Regions from separate parts of the Marinifilum sp. RC60d5 genome, predicted to be linked through region 1. Evidence: riboswitches for the same ligand, from Rfam matches in the RefSeq annotation. Region 1 holds a riboswitch; the other holds the start of a gene.
The links. Region 1 has a riboswitch for thiamine pyrophosphate ahead of ACT3CE_RS01585 (TonB-dependent receptor). Riboswitches for the same ligand answer to the same signal wherever they lie in the genome.
Positions count from the first base shown of each region.

Region 1 (7,720 bases):
CGCCTGCTTTATAATTTAATTAATCTTCGAGGCTTTCAATCAATGAAGCCAGATTTTTTTCATATAGTTTACTACCGGTTTTAGCATCGAAATTAGAACTAGGCCCAGCAATACAGCCACCTTCGCAAGCCATTACCTCAATAAAGTTACCACTGGTTTTTCCAGTTTTACCAAAAGCTTTAAGCATTTTAATCTTTTTCTTATCCAAACCATTAACAATTACAGGTTTAATGTTTACGTAAGGTTTTACCTCAAGCACTGATTGAGCTACTCCACCACTGGCAGCATAAGCTCTTCCATGATTTAAAATTGATTTATCAAGAGAAATAGGATTCTCTTGTGTAACTTCAACTTTCCAGCCGGTAAAAAGAGCAGAAAGTTCTTCAAAAGTCATTACGTAATCAACATTTGGATCTTTCATTCCTTCGCGACGCTTGGCAATACATGGCCCTATAAATACAATTTTTGCATTAGGATATTGTTCTCGAGCCTGCTCGGCCGAATAATACATCGGACTTTTTGTTTCCGACACATATTTTGCGATTTCCGGAATGTGTTTTTCAACGGCAGAAATATATGCAGGGCAGCACGAAGTTGTCATGAATGGATCTTTTCTTTCCAATCGTTCCAATAATTCGTCTGCTTCGTTCATGGTTGTTGTGTTTGCACCTTTGGCAACTTCCAGCACATCAGTAAAACCTAATTTTTTTATGGCACCAAGAACCGATTCGGTAGATGATTTAAACTGCCCAATAACTGCAGGTGCAGTTATTGCAACAATTTCTGTTTCTTCATCTTTAAGCGATTTCATCACATCTACAATCTGTGAATTTTCCATAATCGATCCGAAAGGACAGGCTGTGATACATTTTCCACAGTCGATACATTTTTCTTCATCAATTTGCTCAATACCGTATTCGTCTTTTGAAATGGCTCCCACAGGACAGGCATTTTCGCAAGGTACTGGCATAAAAATTATGGAGTGATATGGACAAATGCTCATACAAATACCGCAGTTAATACAGGTTTTTGGATTAATTTGAGCTTGACCATTTGCATTCCAGCTAATGGCTTCTTTCGGGCAGTTCATCATACATGGATGCGCAACACAACCCTTACAAAGGTTGGTTACTATGTAGGAATTTTTTACACAGGAAGTACACGCTTCATCTACAACAGTAAGAATTTTATTTATTGGATTTTTTCTTTCAAGAGCTTCCTTTGCATAGGAAGATAAAGTTTTTAATTCGTCTCTGTCATCTTCTAAATCGAAACCCAAAAGAGGAATTATTTTTTCTTTAATAATTACACGTTCTTTAAAAACACAACAACGATCAAGATCTTGTTTGCGGCGAGGAGCCATTTCCAATGGGATTCGATCCAATTGTTCCGTGAAATTACCTTCATTAAAAAGTTCTGCCATTCTGGATAGCAGATCTCTTCTGATAATCATAGTATTGTCGACGTAGGCCATTAAATATTATTTTAAATAGGTTAGTTAGTTTTTCAGCCGGCAAAAATATACATTAGATATGGTATGAGATGTGTTGTACAGCATGCAAAAGTTTGCAAGTGTAAAAAATAAGCCAGGAATTATCCTGGCTTATTTTTATTTGCTGTTTTTAACGGGTTTTAGCCCAAGTTCTTTTCCTTTTTTTATCATATATTGATAAGCAGCTTCTCTTTCGTTAGGAATTATTCCATCTAAAATTGCATCTTTTATGGCTACTTTAATATCACCTATCATTCGGCAGGGCGACAAATTAAATGTCTCTATTATTTCCTGACCATCAATGGGAGGCTGAAAATTGCGAACTGCATCTTTTTCTTCTACTTCCTTTAATTTGGTGCGCACCAACTGAAAATTATCAAGAAAACGCTTTACTTTTTCTTCGTTTTTCGAGGTAATATCGGCCTCGCATAATTTCATAAGATCGTCAATATCATCTCCTGCATCGAAAAGCAAACGTCGAATTGCTGAGTCGGTAACTTCTTCCTGTGCTAATACTATGGGGCGCATGTGAAGAAGAACCATTTTTTGTACGAATTTCATTTTTTCGTTCAGCGGCAATTTCATATTCTTAAAAATGCGGGGAATCATTTTTTCTCCTATAAAATTGTGAGCATGAAAAGTCCAGCCAATGCCTTTTACAAATTTCTTTGTATTTGGTTTGGCAATGTCATGAAGCAAAGCAGACCATCTTAACCAAAGCTTATCTGATTTTGGAGCCAATTGATCTAGAACTTCAAGTGTGTGATAGAAATTGTCTTTATGACTTATTCCATTTCTGGTTTCCCGGCCTTTTAGTTTTTGAAATTCTGGGAAAATTATTTTTAATAAACCGCATTCTTCCAGTAATTTAAAGCCAGTTGATGGCTTCTCAGACATTACAATTTTATTTAGCTCATCAATAATTCTTTCTTTTGAAATGATATGAATTCGCTCCCGGTTTTCTTTTATTGCAGCAAATGTCTCGTCTGATATTTTAAAATTTAGCTGAGTGGCAAAACGAATTGCCCGCATCATTCTTAAAGGATCATCCGAAAAGGTGATCATTGGATCCATGGGCGTTTTAATAATTTTGCTGTTTAAATCATTAATTCCACCAAAAGGATCGAGAAGTTCCCCAAAATTATCATTATGCAAGCTTAAGGCTAGTGCGTTAATGGTAAAGTCTCTTCGTTTTTGATCATCTTCCAAACTGCCATTTTCAACAATTGGATTTCTTGAATCTCTATTGTACGATTCTTTTCTTGCGCCTACAAATTCAATTTCAAGATCTTTAAATTTTAGCATGGCTGTGCCAAAATTCTTAAAAATAGAAACCTTAGGCTTACCTGCTTTTGCAGCAACTTGCTGGGCAAGTTCAATTCCGCTACCTATTACTACAACATCAATGTCTTTCGATTCTCGTTGTAAAAATATATCTCTTACAAATCCTCCAATCACATAGCTTTCCAAATTTTCTTTGCTTACTATTTCTGATATGATTGAAAATATAGGATGTTTTAAATGCTCTTTCACTTTTATATTGTCAGATGACCCGCATAGGTCGTTATTAATTCCCATTATCGCATTTATGACAAATCGACGGGATCTTTCGCTGACAAAATTACAATTATTTAAGCTGAAATTGAAAAAACTAAGAATATTTGCTTTGGCATACAAATTGTAAAATAAAAATATATATATTTGTAGATAAGTAGAATTTTAAATTAATTAAGGAGTTGTTATGGTAGAACATTTAACAAAAGAGACTTTTAAAGCTAAAGTATTTGATTTTGATAAGAATAAAGACTGGAAATTTGAAGGAGATAAACCTTGTTTAGTAGATTTTTATGCAGAGTGGTGTGGACCTTGTAAAACGGTAGCTCCTATTTTGGAAGAACTAAAAGCAGAATATGGTGAGGATCTTAACATTTATAAAATAAATACTGAGCAAGAGCAAGAGTTGGCATCTATGTTTGGAATTCAAAGTATACCTTCATTGTTGTTTATTCCAGAGAATGGTCAACCACAAATGGCTCAGGGAGCATTATCGAAAGAATCATTTGAACAGGCATTTTCTGAGGTTTTAGGAGTTGCTAAAAAATAAGAATTAGGTTTTCGTTAACAGCTGTGTAACTAAATCATTTGTAGCTTTAGCACGATATTGAAACTGGCTTTCAATATTCAATTTACCAACAAAAAAAGAAAGTTATGAAGAAGTTGATATTACTTGTGTTAGTCACGTTTGTAGGTACTAATATTTTTGCTCAGGCAAGTTCCGATTATGATGTAATTCATTTGAATGATACCAGTTTTAAGGAAAAGGTTTACGATTTTGAGAATAGTAAAGATTGGGTATTTAAAGGTGATAAACCTGTAATCGTTGACTTTTATGCAACCTGGTGTGGACCTTGTAAGAAAATTGCTCCTGTATTAAAAAAATTACAGAAGGAATATGGTGACGATATCCAGATTTACAAAGTGGATACCGATAAATCACCTAAAGTTTCTGCGGCATTTGGAATTAGAAGTATTCCGAGTTTATTGTTTATTCCTATGAAAGGAAAACCAACAATGGCACAAGGAGCTTTACCACAGGAAACTATGGTGAAAGCCATAAAAGATGTCTTAGGTGTAGAAGCACCTGAATCATTAAAATAGGTTTGAATATTAATTATAGTTTAGGTTTTTAAAAGTCGGCTTTTGGCCGGCTTTTTTGTTTTTGCTAATTTTCCAATTACCTTTGCAGCGAAATCACAGTGGGGTGCCTAAAATTACAGGCTGAGATCATACCCTTAAACCTGATCCGGGTAATGCCGGCGTAGGAAAATTGCGAATTAACTTTTCGCCAACCTGATCTTATTTAAACCTCATTGCAATATATTTTTAACGTTTTTAACTTTTAAACAATGTTTTCAAGAAAGATGAACTCTGTATTGCTCAGAGCAAGCGTGTTAATGCTATTGCAATTTGTTTGTTTTATCGGATTCTCTCAACTTAATCTTACAGGAAAGATTACCGATAAAGCAGGAAAAACACTTCAGGGTGCCACAATAGTAGTAAAAGGAACTTATTTAGGAACAATAGCTAATTCTAATGGCGAATACAAGTTTCAGAATTTAAAAGAAGGCGATTACAATTTAGTAGTCTCATTTTTGGGTTATCAAACTGCTCAAAAAGAAATTCAACTAAGAAAATCAGCTACTATTGATTTTAGCTTAGAAGCATCTGCTATAATGGCTGATGAAGTGCTAGTTGCTGCAACTCGTGCAGATTCAAAAACTCCGGTTGTAATTACCAATGTAAGTAACAAAGAGTTATCGAAGAGGAATTTAGGACAAGATATTCCATCTCTTTTATCCATTACGCCATCATTTGTAACAACAACAGATGCAGGTGCAGGAGTTGGTTATACTGGTTTTCGAATTCGTGGATCAGATGCAAATCGTATCAATGTAACAATTGATGGAATTCCATTGAATGATTCAGAATCGCATGGTGTTTATTGGGTAAATATGCCAGATTTCACCTCGTCATTAGATGATATTCAAATTCAGCGTGGAGTTGGAACATCAACAAGTGGAGCAGGAGCTTTTGGTGCAAGTATAAATATGCAAACACAAAATGTTAATGCTAAATCGTACGCTGAAATTTCAAGTTCAGCCGGTTCTTTCAATACTTTTAAGAATACAGTGAAATTGGGTACTGGCTTGAAAAAAGGATTCGCTTTTGATGTTCGTTTATCCAAAATTACTTCGGATGGATTTATTGACAGAGCAAGTTCTAACTTGCAGTCAGCCTATTTTTCGGGAGGATATTATGGCGATAAAACAAGTGTAAAGGCCAATATTATTGTGGGTAAAGAAAAAACTTATCAGGCATGGAATGGTGTTCCAAAAGTTCGGTTGGAAAATGATGAAGCTGGTATGCAGCGTTATGCAGATCATTGGCTAGTGAGCCAAGATGTGGTAGATCATATGATGGCTTCAGATAGCAGAACATACAATCAGTATACTTATAAAAATGAAACTGATAATTACTGGCAAAAGCATTATCGCTTGTTTTTAACACATTTATTTGATGATAATACAAAGTTCAATATGGCTTTTCATTATACTCAGGGAGAAGGTTATTATGAGCAGTTCAAGAAAAATGACAAACTAAAGAAATATGGTTTAGCTCCGATTGTAATTGGTGGTGAAAGCATAGAAAAAACGGATGTTATTCGTCGTAAATGGTTGGATAATGACTTTTATGGAACTGTATTTTCATTCTCTAAAAAGATGAATTCTGTAGACTTTGTTGCAGGTGGTGGATGGAACAAATATGATGGTGACCACTTTGGAGAAATTCGTTGGATGAAAAATGCGGGAGATGCTTTCTTAGGTGATAAGTATTACGATAATAACGGAACAAAGGAAGAGTACAATGTTTATACAAAAGCAAACATTGCTCTTAATCAGCAATTTGGTCTTTATGCCGATATGCAACTAAGAGGAATTGATTATAAAATTAAAGGAATAGACTCAGACTTAAGGGATGTGAGCCAAAAGCATGATTTCTTATTTTTCAATCCTAAGCTGGGTTTAAATTATGAAATAGATGAAAATCATCGTGTTTTTGCTTCTTTTTCTATTGCCAACCGAGAGCCAAACAGAAGTAATTATACCGATGCTAAACCAGGAGAAGCTCCAACAAGTGAGCGCTTATTTGATTATGAGTTGACCTATAAAATGTCAAAGGCTAATTTCTTATTTGAAGCAAATATGTTTTATATGAACTACAAAGATCAATTGGTTTTAACTGGTGAGATAAATGATGTTGGTAGTGCCGTAATGATGAATGTTGATAAATCGTACCGTGCAGGTATTGAGTTAAGTGCAGCTACAAATATCACCAAATATTTTTCCTGGAAAGGTAATTTATCATTAAGTAAAAATAAGGTGAAGAATTTTGTTGAGCATGTTGATAATTGGGAAACAGGAGAACAGAATATTACGAACCTGGGAACCACTGATTTGGCTTTTTCGCCAAATGTGACTGCGAATTCTATTTTTTCGTATGATAAATCAGGTTTTGGAGTACAATTTATATCACAATATGTGGGAGAGCAATATATCGATAATTCTTCGAGTAAGGACAGAAGTTTAGATGCTTACACTGTATCGAATATGAATTTTTCGTATGAGTTTAAACCTGGTTTTGCCGAGAGTTTAAAAATTAATTTCTTGGTTAACAATGTATTCGATGCTGAATATGAATCGAATGCATGGGTTTATTCATATATTATTGGAGGTGAGCGTTTTGCTATGGATGGTTACTTTCCACAGGCAGGAATTAATTTTCTGGCAGGCGTAACAGTAAGATTTTAATATTTGAAAAATAGAACACTGGATTTTAGCTTGCATAAAATCCAGTGTTTTTATAATATTTGTATATGAATTGGATTGTTGATAACATCATAGAGATTATTGGAACCCTTTCCGGATTAATATTTCTCTATCTGGAAATTAAGCAAAATAAATGGTTGTGGCCAGTCGGACTGTTAACTTCTGTGATGTATATCTATGTGTTTTTTGTGGCAAAATTATATGCCGATATGTCGCTGCAATTTTATTATGTATTCATAAGTATTTACGGATGGATAATTTGGTCTCATGGTTCAAATCAAATTAAAGAAGAATTACCCGTAACACATTTAAGCCGTAAATTATTTGTTACTTTATTTACTGTAAGTATGGCAATTTATGTTGTTATTTCTTACGTTTTGGTAAATTTTACCGATGCTTCACTTCCTTATTGGGACGCATTTACAACAGCTTTAAGTATAGTTGCTACCTGGATGCTAGCCCGAAAAATATTGGAGCAATGGTTGGTTTGGGTAATTGTAAATGCTGTTTCGCTAGGACTGTATATCTATAAAGGTCTTTATCCTACTTCAATATTATTCTTTTTTTATACCGTATTGGCTATCATAGGTTATTTACAATGGAAAAAAGATATGCTTGTTTCTAGAGCTATGTCGGGCAATTAATTAATTTTGTACGACATTTCATTATTATCACCTCTTTAAATAAGCGAAAAGAATGCAAAAAAAAGCGGTTATTTTGGCAAATGGAGCCTTTCCTACTCACGAAATTCCTTTAAAGGAGTTAAAAAATTCAAAACATATTGTTTGCTGTGATGGAGCAATTAACAATTTAGAAGAAGCAAAAATAGAACCTTATGCTA
Region 1 covers NZ_JBQTGK010000001.1:395,683-403,402, reverse strand. Annotated here, with positions in the region: gene ACT3CE_RS01605 (monomeric [FeFe] hydrogenase) at 20-1,474, opposite strand; gene ACT3CE_RS01600 (CCA tRNA nucleotidyltransferase) at 1,610-3,070, opposite strand; gene trxA (thioredoxin) at 3,234-3,596, shown strand; gene trxA (thioredoxin) at 3,701-4,150, shown strand; TPP riboswitch at 4,241-4,335, shown strand; gene ACT3CE_RS01585 (TonB-dependent receptor) at 4,399-6,861, shown strand; gene pnuC (nicotinamide riboside transporter PnuC) at 6,927-7,523, shown strand; gene ACT3CE_RS01575 (thiamine diphosphokinase) at 7,576-7,720, shown strand, end outside.

Region 2 (7,720 bases), on a different contig from region 1:
AATTCCAATGTATGTGATCATGACAATTGTTATTTATCTTGATACAAAAGACATAATGAACCTAATTGCAGGACTAACAATTATAAGCTCATTCATCGTTTTCCTCATTATTTTAGGACAATATCAAAATGAATATAAAAATGCCGATTATTCATTACCCACTCTTCTAATGTTGAAAAAAGCAGCCGCCAGATATCAACCCATTCGACCTAAAGCAATTTGGGCAATTCTTGCAATTGTATTACTAGATATCGGCTTATCTATAAACTCCATCAATGAAATTGACATGGTGACTTTTCACATCTTTTTAGGTGCTTTTTTTACTCTTGCATTAATTATTGGCTTTATTATATGGTATTACAAATACAAACCTCTTCGCGATCATGCTTTGGCAATTATTGCTGAAATTGAAGGTGAATAGTCAAACTCATTTGCAATGATAAATGCCCAAATCGATGTGATTTGGGCATTTAGTTTTTCTCTAAAATTAAAACCGCCTAATTAAAGTCTGATGCTGCATTTATCACTTTTCTAAAATCCTCAAAGTAGACTTTATCGGTATCAATTTCTTTCTAATATTCATCAATTTCAACAATATATTCATCTCCCTCAATTCGGTGATTGGAATAAAGAAAAGAGAATAATAGAACCCACAAGGCTCGCCGCGGAGAATCCTTTTTATTGAAACTTAGGCTCTCCCTCTAATTCATAAACAACATTCATATCTACTAAGCCCGTCAGCGATTTTTTTTATCCCTGACGGTGCTTTAAAAAATAGACGTAATTCCCGTAAGCGCCGAAAGTGCCCAATAGCCCAAATCGTGTGCAACTTTACAATCCTGTTGCATACCTGCTCCTCCACAACTATCCGAAGCTGCAATTGTTAAAAATTAGTCCATTTCTACATGTTTTTATCGTTTTTCACAGCGCACAGATTACCACACATCGTGCAATGATCCTCTTCGCTACTTTCCGAATCCATTTTTCGCTTTCTGGCCAATTCCGGATCGATACTATTCTGAAACATTGTCTCCCAATCAAGATCGTAACGTGCCTTCGAAATGGTAAAATCTTGCTGACGGACACCTGCTACATTATTCACTAAATCGGCAGAATGTGCAGCAATTCGACTAGCGATTACACCTTCTTTTACATCTTGTACATTGGGCAAACACAAATGTTCGGCAGGCGTTACGTAACACAAAAAATCGGCTCCGTGAATGGCTGCAACAGTTCCCCCAATTGCTCCTACAATATGATCGTATCCTGGTGCGGCATCGGTAACCAAGGGCCCTAAAACATAAAATGGTGCTTCACCACAAAGTCTTTTCATCAATTTCATATTGGCTTCAATCTGATCCAAAGGCATATGTCCTGGACCTTCTACCATAATCTGAACGCCTTTTTCTCTGGCACGATCGACCAATTCACCTAAAACCAACAATTCAGCCACTTGAGCACGATCTGTTGCATCGGCACCAGCACCAGGACGCAAACCATCTCCTAAACTAATGGTCACATCATATTGTTTACAGATATCCAATACTCGATCGTACTGCTCATACAATGGATTTTCTTTCTTGTTCTCCTTCATCCATCGTTTTAACAAAGCTCCTCCACGACTCACAATTCCACAAACCCTATTTTCATTCTCCAAAAACGAAAGAGAAACATTGGTTACACCACAATGTAAAGTCATAAAATCAACACCCATTTTTGCCTGAATTTCAATCTCTCGAAACAAATCTTCTGGATCGAGTTCTGAAATTTCTTTCCCTTCAGCCAATAAGCGTGTGGCAACTCCGTAGATAGGTACAGTACCAACCATTACAGATGACTTCTGAAGTATTCGTTGAAGAATAATATGCAAATCGCCACCTGTTGATAAATCCATTATCGCATCAGCTCCATTGGCAATGGCAACATCCATTTTTTCCAATTCCTCTTTGAAAAAACAATGTTTTTCAGAGGTTCCCATGTTCGCATTTACCTTGGTTCGTAAACCATTCCCAATTGCCTTAACCGGAAAATCATGATTTATATTTTTAGGAATAACAATTCGTCCTGAAGCAATCTCGTTTCGTAACCATTTAACATCAACTTTCTCTTGCTGAGCAACCGCATTCATTTCGGGTGTAATAAAGCCTTCTTTAGCTTTTTGTATTTGTGTAGTCATTATTTCTTGTTTAGTAAATTCGTAACGTCTTGAATTCTTTGATCGAACTGATCGGTTTGCATAAAATGCCGAACCATAGCAATATTTTTAGCTCCCGCATTTAAAATATCATCTATATTTTCAGGAAAAATTCCTCCAATGGCAACCACTGGAACAGTCGCTAAATCCAATACTTGCTTTAATTGTTCAACACCAACAGTTTTGTCAGGTTTCGCTTTTGTAGTAGTTGGGTAAATAGGACCAAAACCAATGTAATCTGGCTTTTGAGCCAAAGCTTCCTTAACTTGCAAAATGGAATGAGTAGATAAGCCAATCTTCATATCTCCAACAATCTTTCGAGCATCCTCCATCGACACATCATCTTGCCCGAGGTGTAAGAAATCAGCATCACAAATGGCGGCAATATCAGGACGATCATTCATCACAAAACTAGTTTCACTTCCCTTGGTAATGCCTCTAATCTCTTTTCCAATCCTAATTAATTCCTTGTCAGATAAGTCTTTTTCTCGCAATTGCAACATCTTAACACCGTTTTCAACACAAGATTCTGCAATATGTCGATAAGTAGATTGTGGATTTGTAATAATAATGTATAAACCAAAGTCTTCCATCTTATTTCCTTAAATTTTCAGCAATTAAATCAGCCAATTTTTCACCTGACAAAAGCATTCCTCCAAAAATTGGTCCCATTCGAAATCCACCACTCACACCATTCGATGCCATTCCCGACACATACAAACCTGGATATACTTCTTTGGTATTTTCTACTGTAGTTCTCTCCGCTTCATCAATCGATAATGAATATTCCCCCATTACCTTACCTGTTTTCGTATTCAGCTTTACATCGTTTTTACGTTCTAGTGTGCTTACAATATCACATTCATGACCCGTTCCATCTACCACAGCTTTTGCCATAATCACCAAAGGATCAACATGTAATCCTTCTCTACGAACAGGAGACCAGTTCAAAACTACTCCACATACTTTATTATTTTGAAAAACAACATCTTCGATAGAAGAACAATTGAACATTTTCACACCCGCCTGTGTAGCATGATAAATTAATGCCGAAGTTGCATGTACCGAATCAATGGTATAATAATCTCCTTGATAATTTGCATACGAAATGTTCAACTCATCAAGAATGTGTAAGGCATCTTTTTGCACAATAATTTCATTAAACATCATAGCACCACCCCACATGCCTCCACCTGGAGCCAATTTACTTTCGTACAAAGAAACTTTAAAACCTTTCTTTGCGAGATAATAAGACGCAACCAATCCGGAAGGACCCCCTCCAACTATTGCCACATCAACCGATAAATTTTCTTTGAGTTTTTTAAAATAGGAATCAACGATTCCTGCAGATACAATTTGCTCCATTTTATTGTTTATTAAGTAAATACTATTAATAAACAGGGGCTATCCTACTCTAAATAAAGTAGACTTGTCTTTACTTTCCTACGCAGGCATTATCCTGATCAGGTAAAGGGTATAATCTCAGCCTTAAAGTTAGGCACCCCTAGTTTATATAATTGCAAATGTAAAATAAAAATATTAGAATGCTGCACTTAAGTTTAAAATCTTGCACGAATAAATAATTCGGATCAATTATCTTTACCCGTAAAAATACCAAAATCATTAGCCTAAAATAGATTTATTCTATTAACAAATTATTAAAACAATTGCATTTGCTTACTGATTATTTTTGTGAGCTAGATTGGTGAGAACTTTTCTATTTCTTATAAATCAAAAATGATTAAAACAATAAAACTCAAAATATGAAACAAGCCTGTAAAAAGCATTACAAACAAGAGAATGAGTGTAATTTGAAAGTTCCATATAGCAACTAAAAAACAAATTATTATTATATGAAACGTCCATGTACAAAGCTTTCTACACACAGGAAAATGATTATATGGTAAGTTCTCCCGAAAAATCCAAAACAGAAAAACATAACTTAAAATAAAAAACAAATGAAAGTCGTCGCATTTAACGGAAGCCCTAAGAAAGAAGGAAATACTTACCATGCTTTACAATTGGTATGTGAACAGTTGGAAGCTAAAGGAATTGAGACAGAAATTGTAAATGTTGGCATTAAAAATGTGAAAGCATGTACCGGCTGCAACATGTGTTTTAAAAATAAAGATGAAAAATGCATCATTAAAAACGATAATGTGAACGAATGGATTCAGAAAATGAAAGAAGCCGATGGAATTCTTTTGGGTTCTCCGGTTCATTACGCATCCTTGAGCGCAAGTCTTAAATCATTCCTCGATCGCGCATTTTATGTTGCCGGAGCCAATGGAAATTTGTTCCGCCACAAAGTAGGTGCCTCTGTTGCAGCAGTTCGTCGTTCGGGAGGATTACCTGCCTTTAACGAAATGAACAACTACCTGACCTATTCCGAAATGATGATTCCAACTTCGAACTACTGGAATGTGATTCATGGTTTGTTCCCGGGACAGGTTCATGAAGATAAAGAAGGCGTTCAAATTATGAGAGTTTTGGGTAAAAACATGGCTTACCTGCTGGAATTAATGGAAAATGGAAAAAACAAGGTGAAAGCTCCTGAAATAGAGAAAAAAATAATGACCAACTTTGTGAAATAATAGCAAACAGCAATTAATTATAGAAGCTACCAATCCCAATTGGTAGCTTTTTTTTAACAGCAAAAACAATAGAAATCCCATTAAAATTTCACCTTTCATTCTTTCATAAGCTAAAATTTTGATCAGCCTAAATGATAAATTATAGTAAGATTCTGCTAAATTTAATCTATCAATTACCAAACTTACCTTAGCATGAATATAGCAGAACTTACTATTCCTGAAAATTCTTTACTCGAAATAAAATCCATTACAACAGAAAACATCATCGAGCCCACCATCCCCGTTAGCACCTATCTGCAGGACGCCGAAAACCTCGTACTCTGGACAAAAGACGATTTAAACGAACTCGCCAGAGTGGGCATTAGGCAGCAACATATCGACGAATTAATTGTTAGAATTGACATTTGCCGAAAGGTGCAAACCTGCTGGATTCATTCCAAAGAAACTCAATCGGAGCTAGATAAAAACTGGAAAAAGGAACTACAAACTGGAAAAGATCTTTACAGAGAACTGCTTCATTATTTTACATATGCATTCCGAAACGATGAGAAATTATCCAAAACATTAAAACGAAATAAAAAAGCAAATAGTCATGCTTCCCTCATTCAAACACTGTCTAATTTGAGGGTATTAGGAGATGCTAATAAAGATTTACTGGAAAAAATATCTTTCGATTTTCAATTGCTCACTAAAGCATCAGACTTATCAAATCGATTAGGAATATTAGCAGGTAAGTGTCATGCAAACAATTGGAATATAAAAGAAAATAAGCGATTTCGTGATAAAACCTACACCTACCTTAAGCTGTGTATCGATGAAATTCGCGATGCAGGAAAATTTGTATTTCGTGACAATAAAAAACGCTTGCGCGGATACATGATAGCCTATTATTTGAAGAAAAATGCCGAGCATCGCACAAAGAAGCAAATCCTTCGCTAAAAATAATATTCCTACGTATTTTAAGCCCGCACATAAGCCATTTTATAGAGAGCATTGATATAAATACAGCATAAATTTCAAAATTTCCGTATCCTGTTAAAATAAAAATTACATTTTTTATTTACTCTTTATCGTGTATTGATATCTACTGTCTTTTTAATAGTTTAATTAGCTTTTCGAAAAAGAATGTAAATTACTTAAAAAGGATAACTAGTTTCTGAAAAGATCTACATTTTTATGAAAAGGCGACATTATTTTCTAAAAGGTATCAAAGTAATATAAAAGATAGTTAAATATCATCTCTGCTGATAGAAAAATGAATAATATCCTGATTTATATCGCAAAGGAAAATCCTCTATTAGGCAGGGAGAATATATAAATAAAAATGGAGGGTAAAAAAAAATCGCTGCCCCACTTGAGACAACGATAGTACTATTCTTTTTAAAGTAGATCTTCAATTTATTTTAAACCGCTACGCTTCAAAAGAGGATCGATTGATGGTTCTTTTCCTCTGAATTTTAAATATAAATCCATAGGATGTTCGCTACCTCCTTTTTCAAGGATATTTTTTCTAAACGAATTGGCAGTGGCCTTATCGTAAATTCCATTTTCCTTAAAAGCTTCAAACGCATCGGCATCGAGTACTTCGGCCCATTTATAGCCATAATATCCTGCGGCATATCCTCCAGCAAAAATATGTGAGAAGGAAGTGCTCATACAGCTTTCTTTAATCGGAGAAAATAACTCTGTTGATGCCATTGCTTTATTTTCAAAAGCAGAAACATCTTCTATAATTGGCTCTTTTACACTGTGCCACGACATATCATTTAAACCAAAGCTTATTTGGCGAACAAAGGAATATCCGCTAAGGAAATTTGCACTATCGATAATTTTCTGAACCAATTCAGATGGAATTTTTTCACCTGTTTCATAGTGTTCTGCTACTTCATCTAACCACTCTTTACGGAAAGCAAAATTCTCCATAAACTGCGACGGCAATTCAACAAAATCGCGATAAACATTGGTTCCCGATAAAGCACTGTATGTACATTTCGACAGCATTCCGTGCAATGCATGACCAAATTCGTGCAAAAAGGTGGTTACTTCGTTAAAGGTAAGTAAAGACGGTTTTGTTGCGGTAGGACGCGTAAAATTACACACAATAGAAATATGCGGACGAAAATCCTCTTCACCTATCATGTACTGATCAGTAAATGAAGTCATCCATGCACCCCCTTGTTTTGTGCTACGAGGGTGAAAATCGGCATAAAATAAAGAAACAAATTCACCTTTTGAATCAAATACTTCATAAACATCTACCTCTTTATGGTATTTAGGAATATCTGCATTCAATTTAAATTGAAGGCCGTAAAGTTTTCCTGCTAAATCGAAAATTCCTTTCTTCACACGCTCCAATTCGAAATATGGACGAGTAATTTCATCGTTTATATCGTACTTTTCTGTTTTTAATTTTTCAGCATAGTACGCCCAATCCCATCTTTGTAATTCAAAGTCTGCACCCAATGATTTTGCATAATCTTGCAGTTCTTTAAATTCTTCTTTTGCTCTGGGCATCGAAGCATCTAAAAGTTCGTTCAAAAAACTCAAAACTTTATCTGCCGATTTGGCCATTCTTTCCTCCAGAACAAAATCAGCATAACTTTCATATCCCAAAAGTTTAACTTTTGCCAGGCGCAACTCAATAATACGATGAATCACTTTTTGGTTATCGAATTTATCATTAAAACAACGCGAAGAATAGGCTCTGAACATTTTTTCCCTTAATTCGCGATTATCGGCATATTGCATAAAGGGAACATAGCTAGGAAATTGAAGGTTAAAAAGCCATCCATCCTTCTCTTTCTCCTTTGCTAAGGCCGATGCAGCCTCTAAAATACCATCGGGTAAGCCGGCAACATCCTTTTTATCGCTTAAATGCAATTCAAAATTATTGGTAGCCGCCAAAACATTTTCTCCAAACTGAAGAGTAAGT
Region 2 covers NZ_JBQTGK010000007.1:10,418-18,137, forward strand. Annotated here, with positions in the region: gene ACT3CE_RS14320 (hypothetical protein) at 1-421, shown strand, start outside; gene thiC (phosphomethylpyrimidine synthase ThiC) at 902-2,176, opposite strand; gene thiE (thiamine phosphate synthase) at 2,176-2,787, opposite strand; gene ACT3CE_RS14335 (sulfide-dependent adenosine diphosphate thiazole synthase) at 2,789-3,559, opposite strand; TPP riboswitch at 3,618-3,710, opposite strand; gene ACT3CE_RS14340 (flavodoxin family protein) at 4,153-4,788, shown strand; gene ACT3CE_RS14345 (hypothetical protein) at 4,981-5,727, shown strand; gene ACT3CE_RS14350 (M3 family metallopeptidase) at 6,187-7,720, opposite strand, start outside.
Region 2: linked by a shared signal. The riboswitch ahead of ACT3CE_RS14335 (sulfide-dependent adenosine diphosphate thiazole synthase) and the one ahead of ACT3CE_RS01585 (TonB-dependent receptor) in region 1 are both predicted to bind thiamine pyrophosphate.